3 regions of the Pseudomonas sp. H1_F01 genome follow, and region 1 is predicted to be linked to each of the others. Evidence: predicted binding sites of a transcription regulator. Region 1 holds the regulator's gene; each other region holds the start of a gene.
The links. Region 1 encodes FliA, which starts transcription of late flagellar genes. Its sites were predicted from a motif close to CTAAAGTTTNNNNNNNNNNNGCCGNTAA; they were not measured.

Region 2: the regulator FliA is predicted to act here: its motif matches at 2,858-2,885, upstream of AB4O09_RS07865 (flagellar protein MotY).
Region 3: the regulator FliA is predicted to act here: its motif matches at 4,905-4,932, upstream of flgM (flagellar biosynthesis anti-sigma factor FlgM).

The regions. Positions count from the first base shown of each region.
Region 1 covers NZ_CP162823.1:5,032,167-5,042,127, reverse strand. Annotated here, with positions in the region: gene flhA (flagellar biosynthesis protein FlhA) at 1-288, shown strand, start outside; gene flhF (flagellar biosynthesis protein FlhF) at 300-1,649, shown strand; gene fleN (flagellar synthesis regulator FleN) at 1,766-2,596, shown strand; gene fliA (RNA polymerase sigma factor FliA) at 2,593-3,336, shown strand; gene AB4O09_RS22695 (chemotaxis response regulator CheY) at 3,504-3,875, shown strand; gene AB4O09_RS22690 (protein phosphatase CheZ) at 3,894-4,679, shown strand; gene AB4O09_RS22685 (chemotaxis protein CheA) at 4,710-6,971, shown strand; gene AB4O09_RS22680 (protein-glutamate methylesterase/protein-glutamine glutaminase) at 7,020-8,153, shown strand; gene AB4O09_RS22675 (flagellar motor protein) at 8,153-8,893, shown strand; gene motD (flagellar motor protein MotD) at 8,909-9,793, shown strand; gene AB4O09_RS22665 (ParA family protein) at 9,843-9,961, shown strand, end outside.
Region 2 covers NZ_CP162823.1:1,717,973-1,727,933, forward strand. Annotated here, with positions in the region: gene AB4O09_RS07850 (peroxiredoxin) at 251-853, shown strand; gene rnt (ribonuclease T) at 1,071-1,748, opposite strand; gene pyrC (dihydroorotase) at 1,745-2,791, opposite strand; gene AB4O09_RS07865 (flagellar protein MotY) at 2,982-3,959, shown strand; gene AB4O09_RS07870 (argininosuccinate synthase) at 4,088-5,305, shown strand; partial or broken gene AB4O09_RS07875 (hypothetical protein) at 5,622-5,879, opposite strand; gene AB4O09_RS07880 (response regulator transcription factor) at 6,350-6,976, shown strand; gene AB4O09_RS07885 (PA3496 family putative envelope integrity protein) at 7,032-7,214, opposite strand; gene nth (endonuclease III) at 7,322-7,960, opposite strand; gene AB4O09_RS07895 (Rnf-Nqr domain containing protein) at 7,957-8,490, opposite strand; gene AB4O09_RS07900 (RnfABCDGE type electron transport complex subunit G) at 8,483-9,094, opposite strand; gene AB4O09_RS07905 (RnfABCDGE type electron transport complex subunit D) at 9,091-9,961, opposite strand, start outside.
Region 3 covers NZ_CP162823.1:1,839,063-1,849,023, forward strand. Annotated here, with positions in the region: gene AB4O09_RS08435 (sensor histidine kinase) at 1-121, shown strand, start outside; gene AB4O09_RS08440 (glutamine synthetase family protein) at 456-1,697, shown strand; gene AB4O09_RS08445 (MFS transporter) at 1,768-3,135, shown strand; gene AB4O09_RS08450 (flagellar brake protein) at 3,197-3,943, opposite strand; gene AB4O09_RS08455 (flagella synthesis protein FlgN) at 4,036-4,503, opposite strand; gene flgM (flagellar biosynthesis anti-sigma factor FlgM) at 4,551-4,868, opposite strand; gene flgA (flagellar basal body P-ring formation chaperone FlgA) at 5,041-5,805, opposite strand; gene AB4O09_RS08470 (chemotaxis protein CheV) at 5,885-6,811, shown strand; gene cheR (protein-glutamate O-methyltransferase CheR) at 6,866-7,693, shown strand; gene flgB (flagellar basal body rod protein FlgB) at 7,963-8,370, shown strand; gene flgC (flagellar basal body rod protein FlgC) at 8,374-8,817, shown strand; gene flgD (flagellar hook assembly protein FlgD) at 8,833-9,555, shown strand; gene flgE (flagellar hook protein FlgE) at 9,584-9,961, shown strand, end outside.

The DNA.
Region 1 (9,961 bases):
TTGGAACAGATATTGCTCAATAGTCTGCAGAAGGCAGGACAAGGCTCGGAAGAGGGTGTCCTGCTGGAGCCAAGCATGGCCGAGAAGCTGCAGCGTTCGCTGATCGAAGCAGCCCAGCGGCAAGAGATGCAAGGCCAACCGGTGATCCTGCTGGTGGCCGGCCCGATTCGCGCGATGCTCTCGCGATTCGGGCGCCTCGCGGTCCCGGGGTTGCATGTGCTGGCGTACCAGGAAATACCGGACAACAAGCAAGTGACCATCGTTGCGACAGTAGGGCCCAACGGCTGAGGTAGTGGTTTATGCAAGTGAAGCGTTTTTTCGCCGCCGACATGCGTCAGGCCATGAAACTGGTTCGTGACGAGCTGGGCGCTGAAGCAGCCATCATTGGCAACCGTCGTATCGCCGGCGGTGTCGAGCTGACGGCGGCCCTGGATTACAAACTGTCTGCGCTGGCCCCGCGGGTTCCGAACATGGAACTCGAAGATGAGCTGCGCAAGACTCAATCGCGCATCGCCAGCGCCCAGGCCGAGTTGAGCCTGCGCAGCAGTGAAGGCGAGGCCGCGGCAGGCACCAATCGTCAATTGTTCGCCGGTCAGCCGCTGACGGCCGGCCTGCCGTTGACGGCTGCCGAACCGCTGATCGAGCAGGCCCACGCCGAACCGCGTCGTCCTGAGCCGGCGCCCGCGGCGCCTGCCCGGGGTGTCGATCCGCGCGCCCTGGACTCGATGCGCTTTGAACTCAACAGCCTGCGCGAGCTGATGGAAGTCCAGCTCGGCTCCCTGGCCTGGAACCAGCTGCAAGGCAGCCGTCCAGCCCAGGCCAACCTGTGGCGTCGCCTGCAACGCATCGGCCTGTCCGGCCCGTTGTCCCGGGACCTGCTGGCGCTGATCAATGGTATCGAAGAGCCTCGCCAGGCCTGGCGCATGTTGCTGGCGCACCTGGCGCGGATGATCGCGACCCCGGAAGTCGAGCCGCTGGAAGAAGGCGGGGTAATTGCCATGGTCGGTCCTGCCGGCATGGGCAAGACCACCACCCTGGCCAAGCTCGCCGCCCGTTATGTACTCAAGTACGGCGCCCAGAGCATTGCCCTGGTGAGCATGGACAGTTTCCGCATCGGTGCCCAGGAGCAACTCAAGACCCTCGGCCGGATCCTCAATGTGTCGGTGACCCATGTGGATCCGGGCCAGTCCCTGGCCCAGGCGCTGGAGCCGCTGCTGCGCAAACGCGTCGTGCTGATCGATACCGCAGGCCTGCAAGCCAGCGATCCAGCCCTGCGCATGCAGCTCGAAAGCCTGGCCGGACGCGGTATCAAGTCAAAAAATTATCTCGTGTTGGCAACCACCAGCCAGAAACAGGTTCTAACCGCCGCATACCACAGCTACAAACGCTGCGGGCTGGCCGGCTGCATCCTGACTAAGCTGGACGAAACGGCAAGCCTGGGCGAGGTGTTGAGCCTGGCGATCGGTCATGAATTACCGGTGGCCTACCTGACCGACGGGCCGCGGATCCCGGATGATTTGCATCTGCCGCGCCGTCATCAACTGGTCAGTCGTGCCGTGAGTGTGCAAATGCAGGAAGAACCCAGCGAAGAAGCCATGGCTGATATGTTCGCTGATATCTACCACAGCCCGACCAAGCAGGTCGGCTGAGGTAATCATGAATATTTTTTGTACCTACATCGATGGTCTGCCATGCATTGTTCCGTATGCGAACGCGCAGCCAGTAATGTGGCCTCCGTCTAAGTAAGACAAGGTAAAGAACGAACATGGGCAGCATGCATCCCGTACAGGTGATCGCGGTGACCGGCGGCAAAGGTGGCGTCGGGAAGACTAACGTGTCAGTGAACTTGTCCCTGGCTCTGGCAGAGCTTGGCCGACGGGTCATGCTGCTGGACGCCGACCTGGGCCTGGCGAACGTCGACGTGTTGTTGGGGCTTACACCCAAACGCACGCTGGCGGACGTGATTGAAGGGCGCTGTGAGCTGCGTGACGTGTTGTTGCAGGGGCCGGGCGGGATTCGCATCGTGCCGGCTGCCTCAGGCACCCAGAGCATGGTTCACCTGACCCCGGCCCAGCACGCGGGCCTGATCCAGGCTTTCAGCGACATCGGCGACAACCTCGATGTGCTGGTGATCGACACCGCAGCCGGTATCGGTGACTCGGTCGTCAGTTTCGTCCGCGCGGCCCAGGAAGTGCTGCTGGTGGTCTGCGACGAACCGACGTCCATCACCGACGCCTATGCCCTGATCAAGTTGCTTAACCGCGACTATGGCATGAACCGCTTCCGCGTCCTGGCCAACATGGCCCAGAGCCCGCAGGAAGGACGCAACCTGTTCGCCAAGTTGACAAAGGTCACGGATCGCTTCCTGGACGTCGCCCTACAATACGTCGGCGCAGTGCCTTACGACGAAAGCGTACGCAAGGCCGTCCAGAAGCAACGTGCCGTTTATGAAGCCTTTCCACGCTCCAAATGCGCGCTGGCGTTCAAGGCCATCGCCCAGAAGGTCGATACCTGGCCACTGCCGGCCAACCCTCGCGGGCATCTGGAATTTTTCGTCGAGCGTCTTGTGCAACAAACAGCAGGGCCCGTGCTATGACAGCCAGCGGTTACAACCATCTCTATAAAAAATCGGCACGGGACGCCCAATACGAATTGATCGAGCGTTACGCGCCACTGGTCAAGCGTATCGCCTATCACTTGCTGGCGCGGTTGCCGGCCAGTGTCCAGGTTGAAGACTTGATCCAGGCGGGCATGATCGGCCTGCTCGAAGTGTCGAACAAATACGACGCGAGCAAGGGCGCGAGTTTCGAGACGTATGCCGGTATTCGCATTCGCGGTGCCATGCTCGATGAAGTCCGCAAGGGCGATTGGGCGCCGCGTTCGGTACACCGCAATACCCGCATGGTCAGTGATGCAATTCGGGCAATTGAAGCTAAAACCGGGCGTGACGCTAAAGATCACGAGGTTGCGGCCGAACTCCAGTTGAGTCTCGACGATTATTACGGGATTTTGAACGATACCTTGGGCAGCCGCCTGTTCAGTTTCGACGACCTGTTGCAGGACGGCGAACATGAAGGGCTGCACGAGGATAACGCGAGTGCTCACATGGAGCCGTCGCGTGACCTGGAAGATGAACGTTTCCAGAGCGCGCTGGCGGAAGCGATTGCCAATTTGCCGGAGCGTGAGCGGCTGGTCTTGGCGCTGTACTACGACGAAGAGCTGAACCTCAAGGAAATCGGTGAGGTCCTGGGGGTCAGCGAATCGCGGGTCAGCCAGTTACACAGCCAGTGCGCGGCCCGTTTGCGGGGGCGTTTGGGGGAGTGGCGAGCGCGTTGACAGGCAGTGTGGGGACACTGCGAACGAGGCTGGCCTGGCAGGTGCTGTGCCAGTCTCCATCCGTGGTGCTCCAGACCGTTGTCGAGTGTTGTGCCGGATTGATTGAAATGGCGCGTCCAGGTGCTGGGCGCGTTTAAGACTGCTTGGAGGTCGAATTGGACAAGAACATGAAAATCCTCATCGTTGATGACTTCTCAACGATGCGGCGGATCATAAAAAACCTGTTGCGTGACCTTGGGTTCACCAACACGGCCGAAGCAGATGACGGGACCACTGCGCTCCCGATGTTGCACAGTGGCAACTTCGATTTTCTGGTCACCGACTGGAACATGCCGGGCATGACCGGTATCGACCTGTTGCGCCAGGTGCGTGCCGACGAAAAACTCAAGCATCTTCCGGTGCTGATGGTCACTGCCGAAGCCAAGCGCGAGCAGATCATCGAAGCGGCCCAGGCCGGTGTAAACGGCTATGTGGTCAAACCCTTCACGGCCCAGGCGTTGAAAGAGAAGATTGAAAAAATCTTCGAACGCATCGGTTAACGGCGCCACGGGGGAGCTATGGATAACGAATCTTCAATGGGTGATTTCGAATCGACCCTGAAAAAACATGCCCGCGAACTGGTCGACAGCCTTGAAAAAGGTCGTTTTGGCGATGCGGTTCAAATGATCCATGAGCTCAACCAGACCCGTGACCGCGGTCTGTATCAGGAGGTGGGCAAGCTCACGCGTGAATTGCACAGCGCGATTGTCAATTTCCAGATCGACCCGAATATGCCGCAGGCCGAGGAAGTCTCGCAGATCACCGACGCCACCGAGCGTCTGGGTTATGTGGTCAAGCTGACCGAGGCCGCGGCCAACCGCACCATGGACCTGGTGGAAAGCGCAACGCCCCTGGTCAACGGCCTGAGCGAAGAAGCCCAGGCCTTGAGCACCGACTGGGGTCGGTTCATGCGGCGCGAAGTCGGCGCCGAAGAGTTTCGGGAGTTGGCCCGTCGGGTCGACGGTTTCCTGGCGCGCAGCAGCACCGAGAACCGCGCGGTGGCAAGCAACCTCAACGATATTCTGCTGGCTCAGGACTATCAGGACCTGACCGGCCAGGTGATCAAGCGTGTGACCCAACTGGTCACCGAAGTGGAAAGTAACCTGCTCAAACTGGTGTTGATGGCCAGCCAGGTAGACCGCTTTGCAGGCATCGAACACGACCGTGAAGCGATGCTTGCTGAAAAAGATCCACAAAAACATCTCTCTCAGGGTGAAGGTCCGCAGATTCATGCCGATAAAAGAGAAGACGTTATGTCCGGTCAGGACGATGTGGACGATTTGCTGTCCAGCCTTGGATTCTGAGTTTTAGCCCTGTTTTAGGAGCAGCCATTAATGAGCTTCGGCGCCGATGAAGAGATCCTTCAGGATTTCCTGGTTGAGGCCGGCGAGATTCTAGAGCAACTGTCCGAACAGCTGGTCGAGCTGGAAAGCCGACCAGATGATGCGGATCTGCTCAATGCAATTTTTCGCGGTTTCCACACTGTAAAAGGAGGCGCCGGCTTCCTCCAGCTCAACGAGCTAGTGGAGTGCTGTCACATTGCCGAAAACGTGTTCGACATCCTGCGCAAGGGTGAGCGTCGCGTTGATTCGGAACTGATGGACGTGGTGCTTGAAGCGCTGGATGCGGTCAACAGCATGTTCAGCGAAGTGCGTGAGCGCTCGCCGATCACCGCTGCCACGCCTGAGTTGCTCGCCGCGCTGGCACGCCTGGCGGAGCCGCAATCGGCTGATGAAGCGGCTCCGGTTGCCGAGGCAGTGGCTGAAGAGCCGGTCGCCGAAGAGTCGGGCGACATCACCGATAACGAATTTGAACAACTGCTGGATTCGCTGAACGCCGTCAAGGCCCAAGCCGAAGCGCCGGCGGCACCTGCTGCGCCGCCCGCCAATGCAACAGCTGACGCCAGTGATGAAATCACCGACGACGAGTTCGAGTCATTGCTCGACCAGCTCCATGGCAAAGGCCAGTTCGCTCCCGATGCGGTCACGCCAGCGGCGACTCCGGCTGCCCCGAAAGCGGCGGGCGACAACTCCGACATCACCGACGACGAATTCGAAGCCTTGCTCGATCAGTTGCACGGCAAGGGCACGTTTGCCGTTGACGCGCTGGATTCGGCCATCGCTTCCGCGCCGACGCCAGCCAAGCCGGCTGCCGCCGCGGCTGGCAGCGACCTGATCAGCGATCACGAATTCGAATCGCTGCTCGACGAACTGCACGGCAAAGGCAAGTTTACAGAAGTCGGGAAGGCCGCGGCTGCTCCTGCTGCCGGCACTACCGCCACTGCTGTTCCAGCAGCCAAGGCTGCGCCCAAACCCGCTGCCAAGGCACCGGAACCGAAGGCCGAACCCGCCAAGCCTGCTGCCACTGCGGCCCCGGCACCTGCCCGTGCTGCGGCGGCTGCGCCAGCGGAAAAACCGGCCAGCGAAGCCGAGACCACCGTTCGGGTCGATACCGCACGCCTGGACGAGATCATGAACATGGTCGGCGAACTGGTGCTGGTGCGTAACCGTCTGGTGCGCCTGGGCCTCAATAGCCAGGACGAAGCCATGTCCAAGGCCGTGTCGAACCTCGACGTGGTCACGGCGGACCTGCAGACCGCGGTCATGAAGACCCGGATGCAGCCGATCAAGAAAGTCTTCGGGCGCTTCCCGCGCCTGGTTCGCGACCTGGCTCGCCAGCTCAAGAAAGAAATCAACCTGGAACTGGTGGGTGAAGAGACCGACCTCGACAAGAACCTTGTCGAGGCCCTGGCCGACCCGCTGGTCCACTTGGTGCGCAACGCGGTCGACCACGGCATCGAGTCGCCGGAAGAGCGCGAAGCCTCGGGCAAGGTCCGCAGCGGCAAGGTGATCCTGGCCGCCGAGCAGGAAGGCGACCACATCCTGCTGTCGATCTCCGACGACGGCAAAGGCATGGATCCGAACGTGTTGCGATCCATCGCGGTGAAACGCGGTGTGATGGACAAGGATGCCGCCGACCGCCTGAGCGACACCGAGTGCTACAACCTGATCTTCGCCCCGGGTTTCTCGACCAAGACCGAGATTTCCGACGTGTCGGGCCGTGGCGTGGGCATGGACGTGGTGAAAACCAAGATTTCCCAGCTCAACGGTTCGATCAATATCTACTCGACCAAGGGCCAGGGCTCGAAGATCGTCATCAAGGTCCCGCTGACCCTGGCGATCATGCCGACCCTGATGGTGATGCTGGGCAACCAGGCCTTCGCCTTCCCGCTGGTCAACGTCAACGAGATCTTCCACCTCGACCTGTCGCGCACCAACGTGGTGGACGGCCAGGAAGTGGTGATCGTACGGGACAAGGCACTGCCACTGTTCTACCTCAAGCGCTGGTTGGTCAGCTCCGCTGCTCATGTGGAGCAGGGCGAGGGCCATGTGGTGATCCTTTCGGTGGGCACCCAGCGGATCGGCTTCGTCGTCGACCAGTTGGTGGGCCAGGAAGAAGTGGTCATCAAGCCGTTGGGCAAGATGCTCCAGGGCACCCCGGGCATGTCCGGCGCCACCATCACCGGCGACGGCCGCATCGCGTTGATTCTCGATGTGCCAAGCATGCTCAAGCGTTACGCCGCCCGGCGTATTTGATTCTGGAGGGGCGTGGCCCAGGGCCGCGCCTCGTCTAACGGAGTGTTTATGGTAGTTAAAGTCCTGGTGGTGGACGATTCGGGGTTTTTCCGCCGCCGCGTCTCGGAAATTCTTTCGGCGGACACGAGTATTCAGGTCGTCGGTACCGCGACCAACGGCAAAGAGGCGATCGATCAGGCCCTGGCACTCAAGCCGGACGTGATCACCATGGACTACGAGATGCCGATGATGGATGGCATCACGGCCGTGCGGCATATCATGCAGCGCTGCCCGACCCCGGTATTGATGTTCTCGTCCCTGACCCATGAAGGCGCCCGAGTGACCCTCGATGCGCTGGACGCCGGGGCGGTGGATTTCCTGCCGAAAAATTTCGAAGACATTTCGCGCAACCCCGACAAAGTCCGGCAGTTGCTGTGCGAAAAGGTCCACAGCATTTCCCGCAGCAATCGTCGTGTCGGTGCCTACAGCGCACCGGCGCCAGCCCCTGTTGCGGCGCCAAGCCCGGCGCCGACTGCATCGAGCAGCTTCAATCCGGCACCGGTACGCAGTGCATCGGCACCAGCCCCTGCGCCGGCTCGCCCGGTGCCCGCCAGTGCGTCGTCGCCGGCCCCCAAGCGCAAAGCCTACAAGCTGGTCGCTATCGGCACGTCCACGGGTGGCCCGGTGGCGCTGCAACGGGTCCTGACCCAGTTGCCGGCCAACTTCCCGGCCCCCATCGTGCTGATCCAGCACATGCCGGCGGCGTTCACCAAGGCTTTCGCGGAGCGCCTGGACAAGCTGTGCAACATCAGCGTCAAGGAAGCCGAGGATGGCGACATCCTGCGTCCAGGCCTGGCGTTGTTGGCGCCAGGTGGCAAGCAGATGATGATCGATGGCCGCGGCGCGGTGAAAATCCTGCCGGGCGACGAGCGTCTGAACTACAAGCCTTGCGTGGACATTACCTTCGGTTCCGCGGCCAAGTCCTACGGTGACAAAGTTCTGGCGGTGGTGCTCACCGGCATGGGCGCCGACGGTCGCGAAGGCGCGCGCCTGCTCAAGCAGGGTGGCAGTGCGATCTGGGCCCAGGACGAAGCCAGCTGCGTGATCTACGGCATGCCAATGGCCATCGTAAAAGCCGATCTCGCCGACGCAGTGTACGGATTGGACGACATCGGTAGACACCTGGTCGAGGCCTGCCTGTAATGGATGTACTCAGCCTGATCGGCATCATCATGGCGTTCGTCGCCATCATTGGCGGCAATTATCTGGAAGGCGGTCATTTGGGCGCGCTGGCCAACGGCCCGGCGGCGTTGATCGTGCTCGGTGGCACCATTGGCGCGGCGCTGTTGCAGTCGCCCATGAGCGCTTTCAAGCGCGCCATGCAAGTGCTGATCTGGATTCTGTTCCCGCCCCGTGTCGACCTGGCCGGTGGTATCGATCGTGTGGTGAACTGGAGCCTGACCGCTCGCAAGGAGGGCCTGCTGGGGCTGGAAGGGGTGGCCGATGCCGAGCCCGACAGCTACTCACGCAAAGGCCTGCAATTGCTGGTGGACGGCGCCGAGCCGGAAGCCATCCGCAGCATCCTGGAAGTGGATTTCTACACCCAGGAAAGCCGCGATATCGAAGCGGCCAAGGTGTTCGAAAGCATGGGCGGCTACGCGCCGACCATCGGCATCATCGGTGCGGTGATGGGCCTGATCCATGTGATGGGCAACCTGGCCGATCCGTCGCAATTGGGTAGCGGCATCGCCGTGGCGTTCGTCGCCACGATCTATGGCGTGGCGAGTGCCAACCTGGTGCTGCTGCCGATCGCGGCCAAGCTCAAGTCCATCGCGTTGCGCCAGTCGCGCTATCGCGAAATGCTGCTGGAAGGGATCCTGTCGATCGCCGAAGGTGAAAACCCGCGCTCCATTGAGTTGAAGCTCCAGGGCTTCATGGACTGATGGGAGACAAGGAATATGGCACGTCGCAGGCACACCGAAGAACACGTCAACCATGAACGCTGGCTCGTTTCCTACGCCGACTTCATCACCCTGCTGTTCGCCTTTTTCGTGGTCATGTATTCGATCTCGTCGGTCAACGAAGGCAAGTACAAAGTCATTTCCGAGGCGTTGATCGGCGTCTTCACGGATTCCGACCGCGCGCTCAAACCGATTCCCATCGGCGATGAGCGCCCCAAGACCACCACGCCGGCCAAGCCCTTGGTCAAGGACAGCGAACAGGTCGATGCCGGTATCGCCGGCGGTAGCGATCCGTTGAAAAGCATCGCCGACGATATCAGCGCGGCGTTCGGTGACCTGATCAGCTCCAACCAGATGACCGTGCGTGGCAACGAGTTGTGGGTCGAGATCGAGCTCAATTCCAGCTTGTTGTTCGGCAGCGGCGACGCCATGCCCAGCGACATGGCGTTCAACATCATCGATAAGGTCGCGGCGATCCTCAAGCCCTTCGACAACCCGATCCATGTCGAAGGCTTCACGGACGACCAACCGATCCGTACTTCGCAATACCCGACCAACTGGGAGCTGTCCTCGGCCCGTTCGGCGAGCATCGTGCGCATGCTGGCGATGCAGGGCGTGAACCCCGGCCGCCTGGCCTCGGTGGGCTACGGCGAGTTTCAGCCGGTCGCCAACAACGCCACGGCCGAGGGGCGTGCGCGCAACCGGCGGGTGGTGCTGGTGGTGTCGCGCAACCTCGATGTGCGTCGCAGCCTGACCGGTACCGGTACGGCCAAAGCAACTCCAGATGCGGCATTGAAGCGGGCTGGCACACAAACTGCACCGGCTCCGGTCAAGTCGCCGGGAAGACAGAGTGCCGTCAATTCTCCGTCACCCGCTTTATAACCGAGCTATTTCTCGGTCGAGCCTGTTTCGGCCGGGAGGAACGATCCAAATGAGAGTCTGGGCAGTCGCCAATCAAAAAGGTGGTGTGGGCAAGACCACATCTTCCATCGCTTTAGCCGGGTTGCTGGCCGAGGCGGGCAAGCGCGTGGTCATTGTCGACCTGGACCC
Region 2 (9,961 bases), 3.3 Mb from region 1:
GTCAAAGTGGTTTCTCAAGGTCTTGCGTCTGAGCGTTGCCAGGCTGACGAACGGTTTGTCCAGGACAATTGAGGCTGCATGAAACCGGACGGCGATTTTTCGATGTCACCGAAAAACCGTTGAAGACAGTCCAAATGCGCGGTGTATGATGGTCGGCCCTTGCAAGCGGGTTCGTGTCACAGGGCTGTCGCCTGAGGGTGACAGGCTGGCCCGGACCATGTTTTCACGCTATTACATCAGGAGATACCCAATGAGCGTACTCGTAGGCAAACAAGCCCCAGACTTCACCGTTCCAGCCGTCCTCGGCAACGGCGAAATCGTCGACAGCTTCACCCTGTCCTCGGCCATCAAAGGCAAATACGGCCTGGTGTTCTTCTATCCACTGGACTTCACCTTCGTCTGCCCGTCCGAGCTGATCGCACTGGATCACCGCATGGATGATTTCAAGGCGCGCAACGTCGAAGTGGTCGCTGTTTCGATCGACTCGCACTTCACCCACAACGCCTGGCGCAACACCCCGATCAACAATGGCGGTATCGGTCAGGTGAAATACACCATGGCTGCCGACATGAAGCACGAAATCGCCAAGGCCTATGACGTTGAGTCCGAAGGCGGCGTGGCCTTCCGTGGCGCGTTCCTGATCGACGACAAAGGCGTTGTCCGTTCGCAGATCATCAACGACCTGCCACTGGGCCGTAACATGGAAGAACTGATCCGTCTGGTCGATGCGCTGCAATTCCACGAAGAGCACGGCGAAGTTTGCCCGGCCAACTGGAAAAAAGGCGACAAGGGCATGACCGCTTCGCCTGAAGGCGTTGCCGCTTACCTGGGCGAGCACAGCGACAAGCTGTAAGCGCACCGAGGCATAAAAAAACCGGCCCATGATGGGCCGGTTTTTTTATGGGCGTTTCAAACTTGCCGGCTGAAACACAGGACCTTATGGCGAAGGAATTTATCTGTGAGAGCAAGGCTTGCCCGCGATGGCTGCGATGCGGTCTTCCAAAGACCGAGTCGCCTGTGTCGCGAGCAAGCTTTGCTCCCACGGAGGGCCGCCACAATGGCTCTACTGGTTAGTCGTCGAAATCCTGCCAGCCACCCATCTCTTTCCACCGGTTGACGATGCCGCAGAACAGCTCGGCGGTCTTCTCGGTGTCGTAGCGGGCCGAGTGGGCTTCACGGCCATCGAAATCGATGTCAGCCGCCTGGCACGCCTTGGCCAGGACGGTCTGGCCGTACGCCAGGCCAGCCAGGGTCGCGGTGTCGAAGCTGGAGAACGGGTGGAACGGGTTGCGCTTCATGTCCAGGCGCGCGACGGCGGCGTTGAGGAAGCCCAGGTCGAAGCTGCTGTTGTGGCCGACCAGGATCGCTCGCTTGCAACCGTTGGCCTTGAGCGCCTTGCGCACGCCACGGAAGATGTCGGTCAGGGCCGTTTCTTCGCTGACTGCCATGCGCAACGGGTGATCGAGCTTGATCCCGGTGAACTCCAGGGCCGCCGCTTCGACGTTGGCGCCTTCGAACGGTTCGACACGGAAGAAGTAGGTGTGGTCAGGGAACACAAAGCCTTTTTCGTCCATGCCGATGGTGGTCGCCGCGATTTCCAGCAAGGCGTCGGTGGCGGAGTTGAAACCGCCGGTTTCTACGTCGACGACAACCGGCAGATAGCCACGGAACCGAGCAGCCATGGGGTGACGGGCGCCGCCCGAACCACCGTTGCCGTCCAGTTCGTCGTCGAAATGATCTTCACTCACGCGTTTTCCTCCAGCAGGCGCCAGCGCAGTTTTTCACCGGCGCGCAGCGGGATGACAGCCAGGTCGCCGAAAGGCAGGCTGGCGGGGGCGGTCCACTCATCGCGAACCAGGGTAATACGATCGGTGTTCACCGGCAGGCCATAGAAACGCGGGCCATGCAGGCTGGCGAAACCTTCGAGTTTGTCCAGCGCGTTGCGCTGTTCGAACGCCTCGGCGTACATCTCGATGGCGGCATAGGCGGTGTAGCAGCCGGCGCAACCGCAGGCCGCTTCCTTGGCGTGCTGGGCGTGGGGTGCCGAGTCGGTTCCAAGGAAAAACTTGGCGCTGCCGCTGGTGGCGGCGTCCAGCAAGGCTTCCTGGTGGGTATTGCGCTTGAGGATCGGCAGGCAATAGAAGTGCGGCCGGATCCCGCCCACCAGCATGTGGTTGCGGTTGTACAGCAGGTGATGGGCGGTAATGGTCGCGCCGACGTTGGCCGGTGCCTCGTTGACGAACTGCACGGCATCGCCGGTGGTGATGTGTTCGAACACCACCTTGAGCGTCGGGAAACGCTCCACGACGCGGCGCATGTGCTCGTCGATGAAGATTTTCTCGCGGTCGAACACGTCGACGTCGCCCCGGGTGACTTCACCATGGATCAACAACGGCATGCCGACTTCGGCCATGGCCTCCAGCGCCGGGAAAATCTTGTCGATGCTGGTGACGCCGGAGTCGGAGTTGGTGGTGGCACCGGCCGGGTACAGCTTGGCGGCATGGACGAAGCCGCTGGCCTTGGCCTCGCGGATCTCTTCGGGCTGGGTGCGGTCGGTGAGGTAAAGCACCATCAACGGTTCGAAGCGGCTGCCAGCCGGGCGTGCGGCGAGGATGCGCTGGCGATAGCCGTCGGCCTCGGCGGCGTTGCGCACTGGCGGAACCAGGTTAGGCATGATGATTGCGCGCCCGAAGGTGCGCGCGACATCGGCGACGGTATGGGTCAACACAGCACCATCGCGAAGATGAATATGCCAGTCGTCGGGACGCAGCAGGGTCAGGCGGTCGGACATTGGGGGGCTTCCAGGCGGGTCAAACTGTGGGAATGCTACCGGAAAAGACCGATTCAGGCACCCGCTATCAAGTTCTGCCGCAACTTACCGATAGCTCCTACAGGTGTGCCACGAATCCGTGCAGTGCGCCGGACAGGCGTCATGCCTCCAGCATGCGTCGATCTTTGTATAAAAGTCAGTGGAGCCTCCCGTGCGCCAGCGTTATCTAGCCTTGCTCAGTGTGTTTGCCAGCCTTCCCGCCATGGCGCTCACTTTCCAGACCCGTCTGGAGAGCATTGAGTGGACGGTCGAAGGCGACAAGTTCGAGTGCCGGCTGAGCCAGCCGATCACTGATTTTGGCAGTGGCGAATTCGTGCGCCGGGCGGGCGAACAGGCGACGTTTCGCCTCAAGACCTATAACCCGATGCTTGGTGGCGGTTCGGCAACCTTGCTGGCGGCCGCCGCACCGTGGCAGCCGGGGCGGGGCGATATCAACCTGGGCTCGGTCAGCATCGGCAGCGGCGACGTACTGTTCAACAGCTCCCAGGTCCAGGCTGGCCGCTTGATCAGTGGGCTGATGGAAGGTCGCAGCCCCGTGGTGCGCCGCAACACCGAGGACGGGCGAGTCTCGGAAGTCCGTCTGCTGCCGGTGCGTTTCAGCAAGGCCTTCAACGACTATCAAGGCTGCGTGGCAAAACTGTTGCCAAAGAATTTCGAGCAGGTGAAACAGACACAGATCGGCTTCCCCGGCGAAGCTGCCGAACTCGATGCCCATGCCAAGGCGCAGTTGCAGGTGATGCTCGACTTCATCAAGGCCGACCCCAGCGTCAATCATGTCGAGCTTGACGGCCACTCCGACAACAGCGGCAACCGCCTGACCAACCGTGAGCTGTCACGCCGCCGGGCCCTGGCGGTCCAGGACTTCTTCAAGGCCAATGGCTTCCAGGAGTCGCAGATTACCCTGCGCTTCCACGGCGAGCGTTATCCCCTGGTGCCCAACACCAACTCCGCCAACCGAGCCAAGAACCGTCGCGTAGTCGTGCGCCTGGAGCGCGTGGCTCCGACCGAAGCGCCGGCACCGCAGGCACCCGCCGCGCAGCCCGCGCCCACTGCCGCGCCTGCCAAGGCTCCGGCGCCAACCGCAGCACCGGCCAAGGCGCCCGCTGGGGCTACGGCACGGACGTCCTGAGTCGATTTTGACCGTCGCACGCTCGACATAATCTGTCGCTTCGTCGTCATAAGCTGTCGCGCCCCTGTAAATTATCCGCGCTGGACGTTAGACTTCCCGGCTTTCCGTACAACCCGTGGAGTGATGGCATGGCGGACGTAAACAAGGTCGTTCTGGCGTATTCCGGCGGCCTGGACACTTCGGTGATCCTCAAGTGGCTGCAGGACACTTATAACTGCGAAGTGGTGACCTTCACCGCTGACCTGGGGCAGGGCGAAGAAGTCGAGCCTGCACGCGCCAAGGCCCAGGCCATGGGCGTCAAAGAGATCTACATCGATGACCTGCGCGAAGAGTTCGTCCGCGACTTCGTGTTCCCGATGTTCCGCGCCAACACCGTTTACGAAGGCGAGTACCTGCTGGGTACCTCCATCGCCCGTCCGTTGATCGCCAAGCGCCTGATCGAAATCGCCAACGAAACCGGTGCCGATGCCATTTCCCATGGCGCCACCGGCAAAGGCAACGACCAGGTGCGTTTCGAACTGGGTGCCTATGCCCTCAAGCCGGGCGTGAAAGTCATTGCCCCGTGGCGTGAATGGGACTTGCTGTCCCGTGAAAAACTGATGGACTACGCCGAGAAGCACGCTATTCCGATCGAGCGCCACGGCAAGAAGAAATCCCCGTACTCGATGGATGCCAACCTGCTGCACATCTCCTATGAAGGCGGCGTGCTGGAAGACACCTGGACCGAGCACGAAGAAGACATGTGGCGCTGGACCGTCTCCCCGGAGAAGGCTCCTGATACCCCGCAATACCTGGAACTGACCTATCGCAACGGCGATATCGTCGCTCTGGACGGCGTTGAGATGAGCCCGGCCACTGTGCTGGCGACCCTGAACCGCATCGGTGGCGAACACGGCATCGGTCGTCTGGATATCGTCGAAAACCGTTATGTGGGCATGAAGTCCCGCGGTTGCTACGAAACCCCAGGCGGCACCATCATGCTGCGCGCCCACCGGGCGATCGAGTCGATCACCCTGGACCGCGAAGTGGCTCACCTCAAAGACGAGTTGATGCCCAAGTACGCCAGCCTGATCTACACCGGCTACTGGTGGAGCCCGGAGCGTCTGATGCTGCAACAGATGATCGACGCCTCCCAGGCTCACGTGAATGGCGTGGTCCGCCTGAAGCTGTACAAGGGCAACGTGATCGTCACCGGGCGCAAGTCCGACGAGTCGCTGTTCGATGCCAACATCGCGACCTTCGAAGAAGACGGCGGTGCCTACAACCAGGCTGACGCGGCTGGCTTCATCAAGCTCAACGCCCTGCGCATGCGCATCGCGGCGAACAAGGGTCGCAAGTTGTTCTGACCCTGTTGACATGAAAGCGGCCTGCCATGAGCAGGCCGTTTTTTTTGCTCTTTTTTTGTGTGACCCTTGCTGCGGCGCTGCCCTCGGTCGCTCATTCATCCTGCCCTTGCGTTGCCAGGCCTGCGTTGCTGTAGATGACGTACACGACGATGCTGGCTTGCTTCAAATGTCTTGATCGACGGGGTTCGATCGGGCGTTTCGATTGGCTGCATACGATACAAAGGCTGTCTGGTTCGCGCCTGCGTCGATGAAGACGTATGACCAGCCGTTCCTTGACGTCCTCCGCCCGACGTAGCTGTCGTTTGCGTCGACAGGGCGAATCATCCATGGTCTTTATGAAATGTTTGCTCTTGCGAAAATCCGAAGGCGAATACAAGGAGCGATAATTGAAGTTGAGCGTTATGAAAAAAAGCAGCAATAGATAAAAAGGAAAGCTGATCAGGAACCAGAGATAGTATTCACGATCCTGGTCATCCAGAAAGGGCAGGGAAATCGCTGCGGAAGTTTCGGATAAAGTTGCGAATATGGCGATGAGGGTCATGGGGTTGGTTATGGTCTTCAACGGTTTGTTCATGGTTAATGCTCATGGAATACTTGTGCTCGGAGAGTGAGTTGGAAAGTGGCAGTCCATGCCTAATGAAATATAGGCGAAGGCGCAATGGCCGGCCATGTTGAATATTAGGCGTCTGAGTGTGTTTTATATATGAATTTCCCTTCCTTAAGTGAGTGGAAGTCAGTTTTGACAGTAAATAATTCAGTTACTTTCTATGAATAAAGCGCTTTTCAGTAGGCTGCCTGCAGGTGGGTATGGCGGTGAAAGAGCGCATTGTTCATAGGGTTTCGGGATTGTTAAGAACGGCCATTCCTTCTCTTTAAAAAAATCCATGACACATTTTTTTTGCGGCGATTTGTAGGAATATTCTGTATAGCTTGTAGGTTCTGTCTCTCGATGCGAGCGTTCAGGGGGGGGCAGCATGCCAAGGTAGAAATGACTAGGCTATTGTGCGTGCTCTAAAAATTCGAACAGCGAAGTTGGATTTGCCCATGAATAAAGTGCTGATCGTGGATGATCATCCCGTCATTCGTCTTGCTGTACGTTTGCTGATGGAGCGTCATGGTTATGAAGTCGTTGCCGAAACCGATAATGGCGTTGATGCGTTACAGTTTGCTCGCGAACTTATGCCCGATATTGTCATTCTCGATATCGGTATTCCGAAGCTGGACGGATTGGAAGTCATCGCTCGCCTGACGGCCATTCCTTCACCCATGAAAGTGTTGGTGCTGACTTCCCAGGCACCGGGACATTTTTCGATGCGTTGCATGCAGACGGGGGCGGCCGGGTATGTATGCAAGCAACAGGATCTCACTGAGTTACTGAGTGCAATCAAGGCGGTACTTTCCGGTTACAGTTACTTTCCCAACCAGGCATTGCATACGGTGCGGTCGAGTCTGGGTAATGCCAGTGAGTCCGATATGGTCGATCGATTATCGGGGCGGGAAATGATGGTCTTGCAGCAACTGGCGCGCGGAAAGACCAACAAGGAGATCGCCGATGGAATGTTCTTGAGCAACAAGACCGTCAGTACCTACAAGACGCGCCTGTTATTGAAGCTCAATGCCCGTTCGCTGGTCGACCTGATCGAACTGGCGCAGCGCAATGGCTTGGTGTGAGTTTTCGGGTCACGCGTACTCAGTAAAAAGCCTCCATCAGGGAGGCTTTTACGTGTCAGAGGTCAAAGTCATAATCGGCCAGTTGTTTCTGCAGGCGACGCTCTTCCAGCAGGTTATCAATGGTGCGGCGCTTGCTCAGGTTGGTTTTCGCCACTTCCACGACCACAGGTTCGACGTCGTCGGCTTCAGCGGCGATGAATTCGTCTTCTACATCCAGTTGTTCTTTGCCAGCACTCATGGGTTCGACTCCAGGCTAAGACTGCCATTGGCGCTCCTTATATCGATAAACCACGGGCGGGTAAAAAAGATTTTTTCAATCGATGGATCGATAAAAGCAATAGCGTCTCAATCGTCGGAGGTCTTGTGCTTGTATTCGCATAAATCTTCGATTCGGCAGCTGCCGCAGCGAGGCTTGCGCGCCAGGCAAACGTAACGCCCGTGAAGGATGAGCCAGTGATGGGAGTCCAGCAGGAATTCCTTGGGAACAAATTTCATCAATTTCTTCTCGACCTCCACCACGTTTTTGCCGGGGGCCAGCCCGGTGCGGTTGCTGACGCGGAAAATGTGGGTGTCGACCGCCATGGTCAACTGCCGAAACGCGGTATTGAGCACGACGTTGGCGGTTTTGCGGCCGACCCCCGGAAGGGCTTCCAGCGCTTCGCGAGTCTGCGGGACTTCACTGCCGTGGCGCTCGATCAGCAGGCGGCAGGTCTCGATCACGTTCTTGGCCTTGCTGTTGAACAGCCCGATGGTCTTGATGTACTCGGACAGTCCTTCGACGCCCAGGGCATAGATGGCCTCCGGCGTATTGGCCACCGGGAACAGTTTGGCCGTGGCTTTGTTGACGCCGACGTCGGTGGACTGGGCTGACAGGATGACCGCGATCAGCAACTCGAACGGCGAGGAATAGGCCAGTTCGGTTTTCGGTTCCGGGTTGTCCTCGTGAAGGCGACGAAATATTTCCAGGCGTTTTGCGGCGTTCATGGGCGCGGCGTTTCCTCAACGGATGAATGGGGTTTGGCGGCCGTCCAGGCCTGTCGAGCCGCCAGCAGCAGCCCGAGCAGAATGAACCCGCCGGGGGCGAGCAAGGCCAGGGGCAGGCCGCTGCCGATCAGCCCACGCACGGCACCGAGGCTGATCATCAAGAGGCCAAACAGCCCGGCCAGCCTGAGGCGTCCGAGCCAGCGGGATTCAACGAAGAAACCCTCATGCTCCAGCGCGACGCAGCTCAGGGCGATCCAGCCAGCGTAAAGGTTCAACGGTCGATACAATTCCAGCACCCAGGCCTGGGCGACAAGGCCAATGCAGGTGGTCAGGGTAGCGGCCAATACGATGGCGGCGAGCAGCCGTTGACAGGCTGTCAGGCGTTGCCGGACAAGCCCCATTGCCAAGCCATGGCTGAAAAGAACCACGGCCCAGGCGAGCCATAACCCCAGCGCGCCAACCAGCGAGTCGCTTGCGCCGACCAATGGGACGAGCAGCAGGCCGTGTGTCAGTCCCCATGGCTTATTCATTGGCTGCCACCCCCATCAACTGGGCCTTGTGCTCGTCGAAGTAACGCAGCGCATCGTGAACAGCCTGGAGCACTGCCCGGGACGTCACTGTCGCGCCTGCCAGTTGATCGAACTGGCCCTGGTCCTTTTTCAAGGCCCAGCCGCTGTCATCAGGCGCCTGGCGTGATTTACCCGTGAAGGTCTGCAACCAGGCGTTCGGCCAGCCGGCAATCGCTGCTCCCAATCCGGGTGTCTCGGATTGGCGCAGGGTCTTGACGCCCAGCAACCGCCCCTGTGGATCGACGGCGACCAGCAATTCGATGCTGCCTTCATAGCCCAGCGCCTGGCTACGAAGCAGCACGGCGCTGGGGTGGCCGCCGCGAGTCGCCAGGTAGCCGCCCAGCAGCGTGCTATGGGCCAGGGACACCGAGGCTGTGACAACGGGGTGCGCCAACGGCTGGTTATCATAGTGGTCGGTGGGCAGCACCTCGAGCAAGGCCCTGTTCGCCAGTGCTTGCTGCTGGGTCTCGATACGCCCGGCGGTGCCGAGGTGCGTGAGGTAAGTGGCACCGATACCCAGGCCGATCAACAAGGTCAGGATTGCCACGCCGAGGGGATTGTTCATGTCAGCGGCCGCCGTTGTCGCGCCTCGGCAAACCGCTCCAGTGCCGGCACGCCGAGGTTCATCAGCAACACCGCGAACGCCACGCCGTCGGGGTAGCCACCCCAGGTGCGTATCAGATAGACCAGCAGTCCCATGCCCGCGCCAAACAGCAGGCGGGCGAGAGGGGCCTTGGCACCCGAGACCGGTTCGGTCGCGATAAAAAACGCGCCGAGCATGGTTGCGCCGCTGAACAGATGAAACAGCGGCGAGCCATGGGAGTCGGAACCCGAACCGTTCCAGCACAGCAGGCTGACGGCGGACAGGCTCACCAGCATGCCCACGGGTGCATGCCAACTGAACACCCGTTGCTGCAGCAGAAACAGACCGCCCGCCAGGAAGGCCAGGTTGACCCATTCGACACCCCGGCCACCGAAACGCCCGAACGCAGGATCGTTGGCGAACAGTTCATCGACGGTCAGGCTCGTGTTGATTCGCAGGCTGTCCAGTGCGGTCGCCCCGGCCCAGGCATCGGGCGCCGGATGAGCGCCGAATACCTGCTGCAAGCCTTCAGACAGGCCCATGCCGTGGAGCGCCGGCCAGTGACTCATCTGGGAAGGAAACGCCACCAGTACCAGGGCGTACCCGAGCATTGCCGGGTTGAACGGGTTGCTGCCGACGCCGCCCCACAGGTGCTTGCCCAACAGCAAGGCGCAGGCGGTCGCCGTGACGGTCAGCCACCAGGGGCAATAGGCCGGCAAGGCCAGGGCCAGCAGCGTGGCACTGACCAGCGCACTGCCATCGTTCAGGTCGGGCTTGAGTGGCCGGCGTCGCAAGCGCAGCACCAACGCTTCGACCGCCAGCGCAGTGGCGCCGGACAACAGCAGGTTG
Region 3 (9,961 bases), 3.2 Mb from region 1:
GGGCTTGTACTTCGCCGCGCGGATCGCCGGGCTGCACCAGCGCGGCGGCGTGAGCGGGCGTACAGAGATTGCCAATGGCGGTGTGTTGGGTGGTGGGGTGTTCCGGCTTTACCTGCCCTGAGCGTGCGCTTTATAAAAAGCAGCACAAATCCCCTGTGGGAGCGAGCTTGCTCGCGATAGCGATGTATCAGTCAGCTCAATATTGACTGAGCCGACGCCATCGCGAGCAAGCTCGCTCCCACACTCGTATTGCACAAGATTTTAATTGTCTGCGGGTGCTTGATATTCCGAACAGCCGAAGTCTATTTTGTACGGGTTGCCGTTCGCGGCTCGCACATAACAAGGATTGCGTCATGACGACCGATGGCCAGCGTTCACTCGCGCAGCGACTGACGGGCATTGATGAGATTGAATGTGTCACGCCGGATTTGAATGGCGTGCCGCGGGGCAAGGTAATGACCGCTGAGGGTTTCCTCGAAGGCCGGCGGTTGCAACTGGCGCGGGGCGTGCTGCTGCAATGCATCATGGGCGGTTATCCGCCGTCGCGTTTCTACGGCAGCGACGACGGCGACCTGGCGCTGGTGGCCGATCCGAAACAGATCCACCGCCTGCCCTGGAGCCAGCAGCCCCGCGCCCTGGCGATCTGCGATGCCGACGAGTTGACCGGTGAAAGCTCCCGGCTCTCGACGCGCGGTCAGCTCAAGGCCGTTGTTGCTCGCTATGCAGCCTTGGGCCTGGCGCCGGTGGTGGCGACCGAATTGGAATTCTTCGTGTTCGCCCCCAATCCGGACCCGACCCAGCCGTTCCAGCCGCCGATGGGCATGGATGGACGTCGCGAAGACGGCCATTCGGCGTTCAGCGTCAGCTCCAACAATGGCCTGCGCCCGTTCTTCAGTGAAGTCTATGCATGCATGGCGGCGCTGGGCCTGCCTCGCGACACCTTCATGCATGAAATGGGCGTGAGCCAGTTCGAGATCAATCTGCTGCACGGCGACCCGCTGTTGCTGGCCGACCAGACCTTCCTGTTCAAGCACCTGCTCAAGGAAGTGGCGCTCAAGCACGGTCTGACCGTGGTCTGCATGGCCAAGCCCCTGGCCCACACGCCGGGCAGTTCGATGCACATCCATCAGAGCGTCGTCGAGGCAGGCAGCGGTCGTAACGTTTTCAGCGATGAAGCGGGCGAAGCGACGGCGACTTTCCGGCATTTCATCGGTGGGCAACAGGCGTGCCTGGCGGACTTCACCGCGTTGTTCGCGCCGAACGTGAATTCCTACCAGCGCCTGTGCCACCCGTTCGCCTCGCCGAACAATGCCTGTTGGTCCCATGACAACCGTTCGGCCGGGTTGCGGATTCCTGCCAGTTCGCCGGTGGCCCGGCGGGTCGAGAACCGCTTGCCGGGGGCCGATGCCAACCCCTACCTGGCGATTGCCGCCAGCCTGGCCGCCGGGCTGTATGGGATTGAGCATCGGCTGGAGCCGAGCGCGGCGATCCAGGGCGAATTCGAAGTGCCGGATAATCTGTCGTTGCCATGTACCTTGCATGCCGCCTTGGAGCGTCTGAAGCGTAGTCATCTGGCGAAGGAACTGTTCGGTGCGGAGTTCATCGAAGGCTACATCGCCTCCAAGACCCTGGAGCTGACCAGCTTCTTCGATGAAATCACGCCCTGGGAGCGGCGTGTCCTAGCGGCCCAGGCCTAACGAACCGTCGCATTCGGGCTATCTTCAACAGGTAGCCCTTACTCACCTCAAGGAGCCGCTCGGAACGCCGATGCGCCAAATCTGGAAACCTTTTCGAGCGCTTTATTTCGCCTCGCTGATGATGTTGATCGGCTCGGGCCTCTTGAGTACTTACCTGGCCTTGCGCCTGGCCGCCGACCATGTGGACAGCCTCTGGGTCGGTGCGCTGATGGCCGCCAACTATTTCGGCCTGGTGCTGGGTGGCAAGATCGGCCACCGGCTGATCGCCCGCGTCGGCCACATCCGCGCCTATTCGGCCTGCGCCGGGATCGTCGGGGCGGCAGTGCTGGGCCATGGCCTGGTGAACTGGCTGCCGGCCTGGATCGTGCTGCGGATGATTGTCGGCCTCGGGATGATGTGCCAGTACATGGTCATCGAGAGCTGGCTCAACGAGCAAGCCGATGCCAAGCAGCGTGGCGTGGTGTTCAGTGGCTACATGATTGCCTCGTACCTGGGGTTGGTGCTGGGTCAGTTGATCCTGGTCATGCATCCGGCCCTGGGGCCTGAGCTGTTGATGCTGGTGGCGCTGTGCTTCGCCTTGTGCCTGGTGCCGGTGACGCTGACCCGGCGAATTCACCCGGCGGCGCTGCATCCGGCGCCCATGGAGCCGCGCTTCTTCATCAAGCGTGTGCCGCAGTCATTGAGTACGGTGCTGGGCTCCGGGTTGATCGTCGGCTCGTTCTATGGCCTGGCGCCCCTGTATGCCTCTCAGCAGGGCCTGTCGACCGAGCAGGTCGGTCTGTTCATGGGTAGCTGCATCTTCGCCGGACTGCTGGTGCAGTGGCCCCTGGGCTGGCTGTCCGATCGTTATGACCGGGCGCTGCTGATCCGCTGCTTTGCGCTGGTGCTGACGATCTGTGCGCTGCCGTTGGCGATTCTTCCGACGGTGCCGCTGGAGGTGCTGTTCGTCGCGGGGTTCTTCTGTTCGCTGGTGCAGTTCTGCCTGTATCCGCTGGCGGTAGCGTTTTCCAACGACCACGTCGAAGCTGATCGAAGGGTGTCCCTGACCGCGATGCTGCTGGTGACCTACGGCGTGGGGGCCAGTATCGGGCCGCTGGTGGCCGGCGTGCTGATGAAGATGTTTGGCAGCCAGATGCTCTACGGCTTTTTCGCTTTCTTCGCCTTGGTGCTGGTGTGGCGGATCCGGCCGAAAGCGGTGACCAACCTGCATCAGGTCGATGACGCACCGCTGCATCACGTGGCGATGCCGGACAGCATGTCGAGTTCGCCTTTGGTGGCGTGTCTTGATCCGCGGGTGGATGAGCAGGTGGTGCAGGAGCAGATGCAGGCTCCGGCCAATCCGGACGTGGAGCCTGAGCTGGCCACTGAGACCGCGACCGAGGCCGAGACTGGGCCTGAGGAGCCTGAGACACCGAGTTTTACCCAGGCCAGGCCTTGAAGCAGGCATGAAAAAACGGGCAGTCGCCGCAAGGGACTGCCCGTTTTTTTTGCCTCGAAAATCAGAGGTCGTCTTTATCGAAGCGCCGGGCTTCTCGTTGGAGCTGGTAGACGAACCGCTCGACCTGCCGTTGCACCAGGCCACTGATGTTGTGGAAGCGTACGCCGGCGAACGTGGTGTTGATCCTTTCTTCGAAATGCAGGTAACGCAGCTCGACTGGCGCGGTCATGTTGCCAAAAGGCAGGGCCGCGATGAAGCGCTCGTACACCTGGCCCAATTGCAGTCGCTCCGTGATGTCGCCGTCAAACCGCAACTTGCAACCGGTGGCAGAGATGTCCAGCAGCTTGCCGTCCACCGGGGACTTGAGCTTGTCACCGCCCAGTTCAACGCTCACCAGTTGTGCCAGTTTCAGGGCGGCGCGGAAGGCGTTGCGACGTTGGTGGTAGACCACTTCGTCGGGCAGGGCGCCGCGATAGCAGCGACCGTCGCTGGATTCATCGATGGTCAGTGGGCCCTTGCCATCCCATGCGATACGCACGCCGTCATGGAAACCCTCGACACGAAAAGGCTCGCCCGCCAGCAGGAAACGCTCGCCGTCCCGGGGAATCATTTCATCCAGGGCGATGGAGTTGGTCTCGCGATCGACGTTGACCAGGTAGCTCTGGAAGCGCTGGCTACGTTCGTGGAAGGTGATGATCAGTGGGTCGTGGCTCTCTTGCAGCATCCGCAGGTTGCCGGAGATTTCCAGGGGCGTGGTGAGGACCTTGGGTGGCTGCGGAGCATCATCCGCGTTTGAGGCATTGAACACGGTGAGTCAATCTCCAGGCAAAATACGACTACGAATGGCCGGCATTTTGCCAGCATGTATCGCGCGTTGATAGAGCGAAGGCATTGTTCGTTTCATGCCTGGCTGAGCGGGCGATGCTTGACCATTCTGGCCGTTGAACCGCTAGCGTCATACAGCGTCGGGATCTCGCCACCGTTGAGGATGCGCAACTGGTTGGCGGTGGCGGCCTGCTGCATCAGGATCGACTGGCCGTTGCGAGCGTTGGTTGCCTGGCATTGGGCGAGCAGGTCGTTGAGTACTTTGCTCTGGGACAGTAGCTGATCGCCAATCGTCGACTGGCTGGCCAGTTGCTCGAGGCCTTCATGGCTGGCGGGCAGGTTGAGGCTGACGAGGATCTCGCTGCGTTTGCGGCCATGCTGGTCAAGCAGGATGATCAAGGCCTGTTTCTGCGCCAGGATATTCTCCAGCAGAGGCATGTCACGACCGTGCAATGCCACGGATTCGGCCTGCAACAATTCCAGTAGCTGTTGCGCTGGAACAAAGTCGTCGATGATCAATTGCAACAAATGAGTGTCGTGCATGGCTGGCCTTGGGTCTTAGCGTCCAAAAGCCTGGCGCAGGCGGCGGCCTAGCGCTGGGCTTCGAAGTTGAGCAGTTTGCTGGCTACGCGGTTGCTGTCGACTTTGTAGCTGCCATCAGCGATTGCTGCTTTCAACTCGGCCACGCGGGCGTTGTCGACGACAGGTTGATCGCGCAGCTTGTCAGTGACCTTCTGCAACTGCTGAGCCTCATTGCTGAGGTGTACCGACTCCCCGTTGCTGACCTGTTCGGCTGGTGTAGGCAGCGGCGCGGATTTGCCGGCTTCGGCGGTTTCCTTGGTGGCGCTGGTACGCGTGGTGCCTGGCAGCGGTGAAGAGCTGTTTAAACGATTGAAATCGATGACCATGGTAAAAAACCTCTGGGTATTTGGACGCTTGCCATGTTTTCGGCCATCCCCAAAATAACTTTAGGCTCATTTATGAAATGAACTTGCGCACGTCTGCGCTTGCCTTTGCGTAAGGCACAGTCTAGGGAACACCGGGATCAAGCGCCAGCTTTCTACCTCCTCTACCAGATCACTACATCGCCACTTCCACTTGGCCCGGGGCCATCACCTGCGCCTTGATCACGCGCTGGGAATTGAGGTTTTTTACCCGTATCTGTTCACGCATACCGCCGTTGGACAGGGCCTCGCCGGGCATCCGCACGGCCAGGGAACCGGTGCGGGCGGTGATCACAACCTGGTCGCCCTTGCGGACTACCTCGGCCTGCTCCAGATGCACCAGCGTCACGACCTGATCGGCGACCATTGGTCGGACAAGTTTCTGCCCGATGGCCTGGTCGACGGAGGTCAGGAAGCCCTGGGTGATCTGGCTGATGTCCCGTTCACGCAACATCACGTCCTGGGGCTCGACGATTCCGGCCCGCTTGAGCGGACGAGTGGTGGTGACAATTTCCCGAAACAGGCGCACTTGAGCGGGCACGAACACCGTCCAGGGCGCGGCGCTGTCGCAACGAACCTTCACCGTGACGCGTCCCAGGGGCCGGGCAGGGCTCTCCAGCGAAGCAGTCAATTCCTTGTCGCACATCGGCATGCGCAGGCGCGGGTCGAGTTGGTTGACTTCGATTTCATAGCGACCTTCCGTTTGACTGGTAGCCAGATAGTCTTCTACGGTGAATTCAAGAAAGCCCTGAGTGACGCCGATAAGGAGATCAGGCAAGGTAACCGGAACAGCAGCAAGGGCAGGACCGCCCGAAGTGAACAGGCAGACAGCCAGCAGTGCACCGAGCCAGTGGCGGCAGTGAGTGGTCAGGCGTCGAGAAAATGTCGTTTGTGCGTTCATGCCGGTTCAATAGCAAGCCCCGTGCCGTTTAGTGAATGAATGCGCGTCGGACACATTAGCGTTAGGTAGGAGTCAGGGCATGGCGGGAGTAATGGATTCGGTAAACCAGCGCACTCAGCTGGTCGGTCAGAATCGCCTGGAGCTGTTGTTGTTCCGTCTCGACGGCCAACAAATGTATGGGATCAACGTATTCAAGGTCCGCGAGGTGCTGCAATGCCCCAAGCTGACCCTGATGCCCAAATCCAGCCCCGTCGTGTGCGGTGTGGCCAATATCCGGGGTGCGACCATCCCGATTCTCGACCTGGCGATGGCGACCGGTTCCGGCCGGCTGCTGGACCAGAGCAATCCGTTTGTGATCATCACCGAGTACAACACCAAGACCCAGGGATTCCTGGTTCGCTCGGTGGAGCGCATCGTCAACATGAACTGGGAAGAGATCCATCCACCGCCCAAGGGCACCGGCCGCGATCACTACCTCACGGCAGTGACCCGGGTCGATAACCAGTTGGTGGAAATCATCGACGTGGAGAAGATCCTCGCCGAAGTAGCGCCCACGCCGGAAGCGATCTCCGTGGGAGTGGTGGATGCCGAAACCCAGCACAAGGCGATTTCGCTGCGGGTATTGACCGTCGACGACTCTTCAGTGGCCCGCAAGCAGGTGACCCGTTGCCTGCAAACGGTCGGTGTCGAGGTGGTGGCGTTGAACGACGGGCGACAGGCGCTCGATTACCTGCGCAAGCTGGTCGACGAGGGCAAGAAGCCTGAGGAAGAGTTCCTGATGATGATCTCCGACATTGAAATGCCGGAGATGGATGGGTACACCCTGACGTCGGAAATCCGCAGCGATCCGCGCATGCAAAAGCTGCACATCATCTTGCATACTTCGTTGTCCGGGGTTTTCAACCAGGCGATGGTCAAGAAGGTCGGCGCCGACGATTTCCTGGCGAAATTCCGTCCAGATGACCTGGCTTCCCGGGTCGTCGAGCGGATCAAGGCAGCAGAATAAAAGGTCGGGCGCGTTGTGCGCCCGGCAAGTCAACACGATGAAAGAGGCGGTATCTTGTCTACGGGTAATTTGGATTTCGAACAGTTCCGGGTCTTCCTGGAAAAAGCCTGTGGCATCTTGCTTGGTGAAAACAAGCAATACCTGGTGTCGAGCCGTCTCAATAAATTGATGGAACAGCAGGGCCTCAAGTCATTGGGCGAACTGGTGCAGCGTATCCAGACCCAACCGCGCAGTGGCTTGCGCGAAATGGTGGTGGACGCGATGACCACCAACGAAACCTTGTGGTTTCGTGACACCTATCCGTTTGAGGTGTTGAAGAACAAAGTGCTGCCGGCGGCCATCAAGGCCAGCCCGGGCCAGCGTCTGCGGATCTGGTCGGCGGCCTGTTCGTCGGGGCAGGAACCCTATTCGCTGTCGATGTCCATCGATGAGTTCGAGCGGTCCAACCTCGGCCAGTTGAAAGGCGGCGTGCAGATTGTCGCCACCGACCTGTCCGGGACCATGCTCAATAACTGCAAGACCGGCGAGTACGACAGCCTGGCTATCGGCCGGGGCCTGTCGCCGGATCGCCTGCAACGTTACTTCGATCCGAAAGGGCCGGGTAAATGGGTGGTCAAGGCGCCGATCAAGAGCCGGGTGGAGTTCCGCTCGTTCAACCTGCTGGATAGCTATGCCAGCCTGGGCAAGTTCGACATCGTGTTCTGCCGCAACGTACTGATCTACTTCTCCGCCGAAGTGAAGAAAGACATCCTGCTGCGCATCCACAGCACGCTCAAGCCGGGCGGCTACCTGTTCCTCGGTGCCTCCGAGGCGTTGAACGGTTTGCCGGATCATTACCAGATGGTCCAGTGCAGTCCGGGGATCATCTACCAGGCAAAGTGATTGGCTTGAACTGTCAAAAAACGGGAGTCCCCACGGGCTCCCGTTTTTTTATGCCTGCCGGTCACCACTAATCCCGCTCCCACAGTTCGAATGTCATTTGCCCTTGAGAAGCGGCAGAAAAGCGGCAGCCAGCGGAAGCCAGTTGCCGCTTTTCTGGCATTGCCGCTTTGCCGATGCCCGCAAAGCCCCGGTTTATGGGGTTTTCCAAAGTGGCACGCTGCTTGCTAAGTTCATCGCACGTACATTCTGGTCACCCAAAGGTTTCCGACATGAGCATCAGCTTCGATAAAGCGCTCGGTATCCACGAACAGGCCCTGAGCTTCCGCGCCCAGCGTGCCGAAGTCCTGGCCAACAACATCGCCAACGCCGACACCCCGAACTACAAGGCGCGTGACCTGGACTTTTCCAAAGTGCTCGCCGAGCAGAACGAGAAGACCAAGAACGGCCACTTCGCCTTGAACATGACCAACAGCCGTCATATCGAAGCCGAAGGCCTGGGCAATGGCGACGAATCGCTGATGTATCGCACGCCGATGCAGCCTTCGATCGACCAGAACACCGTAGACGCTCAACTGGAACAGTCCAACTACGCGGAAAACTCCGTGAACTTCCAGGCCAGCTTCACCCTGCTCAACAGCAAGTTCAAAGGGCTGGTATCGGCCCTGCGCGGAGAGTAAGCCATGTCGATTGCTAGCGTATTCAACATTGCCGGCAGTGCCATGAGTGCCCAGACCACTCGCCTGAACACCGTCGCCAGTAACATCGCCAACGCCGAGACCGTTTCGTCGAGCATCGACCAGACCTACCGCGCCCGCCACCCGGTATTCGCCACCATGTTCCAGGGTGGCCAGTCCGGCGGTAGCGACTCGCTGTTCCAGGAGCAGGACGCGGCCGGGCAGGGCGTGCAGGTGCTTGGCGTGGTCGAAGACCAGAGCAATCTCGAAGCCCGTTATGAGCCAAACCATCCGGCCGCTGATGCCAAGGGGTATGTCTACTACCCGAACGTCAATGTCGTCGAAGAAATGGCCGACATGATTTCCGCCAGTCGTTCGTTCCAGACCAACGCCGAAATGATGAACACCGCCAAAACCATGATGCAGAAGGTCCTGACCCTCGGTCAGTGATAAGGGGCGAGTCACATGAGCGTTACCAGTACAACAAGTGGTTTGAGCCTCAACGAGATTCTGGCCAACTCCTCGGTCAAGACCAGCACCACCACCGATGCCCTGGGCGCGGCGACCGGTGCGGCCACCGGCAAGAAGGAATTGGGCAAGGATGCGTTCCTGCAGTTGCTGGTCACCCAGCTGAAAAACCAGAACCCGCTGGAGCCACAGGATAACGGCGAGTTCGTTGCCCAACTGGCGCAGTTCAGCAGCCTGGAAGGCATCACCACCCTCAACGAGACCGTGAGCGGCATCGCCGGCAACTACAACTCGTCCCAGGCCCTGCAAGCCTCGTCGCTGGTCGGTCGCTCGGTCATTGCCCCGGGCGACAAGGCTGTGGTCGATACCTCCAAGAGCCTCAACGGCACGGTGGTGGTACCAACATCGGTGTCCTCCGTCGCGGTCAAGATCGTGGACAAGGACGGCAAGACCGTTCGCACCATCGACTTGGGCAGCCAGAACGCCGGCAACTCCGCGTTCATCTGGGACGGCAAGAACGATGCGGGCGCGGTCGTTGAATCGGGCACTTACACCTTCGCGGCCTCGACCACCATCGACGGCAAGGCCACGTCGCTGATCACCAACCTGCCGGCCACGGTCAGCAGCGTGACGATCAGCCAGACGGGCGGTGAGCTGATGCTCAACCTGGCCGGGCTGGGCAGCATTGCCCTGTCCAAAGTACAAACTATTGGTATGTAGAGCCGACTAACCGGCAAAAGGAGTCAACATGTCTTTCAACATCGGCCTTAGCGGTCTCTATGCAGCCAACAAACAGCTGGACGTGACCGGCAACAACATCGCCAACGTGGCGACCACCGGTTTCAAATCGTCCCGCGCGGAATTCGAAGACGTCTACTCGGCCACCAAGCTGGGTTCGGGCAGCAAGACCGTCGGTAACGGCGTGCGCCTGGCCAACGTTTCCCAGCAGTTCGGCCAGGGTGATGTGAACAACACCGGCAACGTACTGGACATGGGCATCCAAGGCCAGGGCTTCTTTGTCCTGAGCAATGACGGCTCCCTGAGCTACACCCGTGCCGGTACCTTCAAGACCGACAAGGAAGGCTATATCACCAACAGCGACGGCACTTCGCGCCTGCAGGGCTAT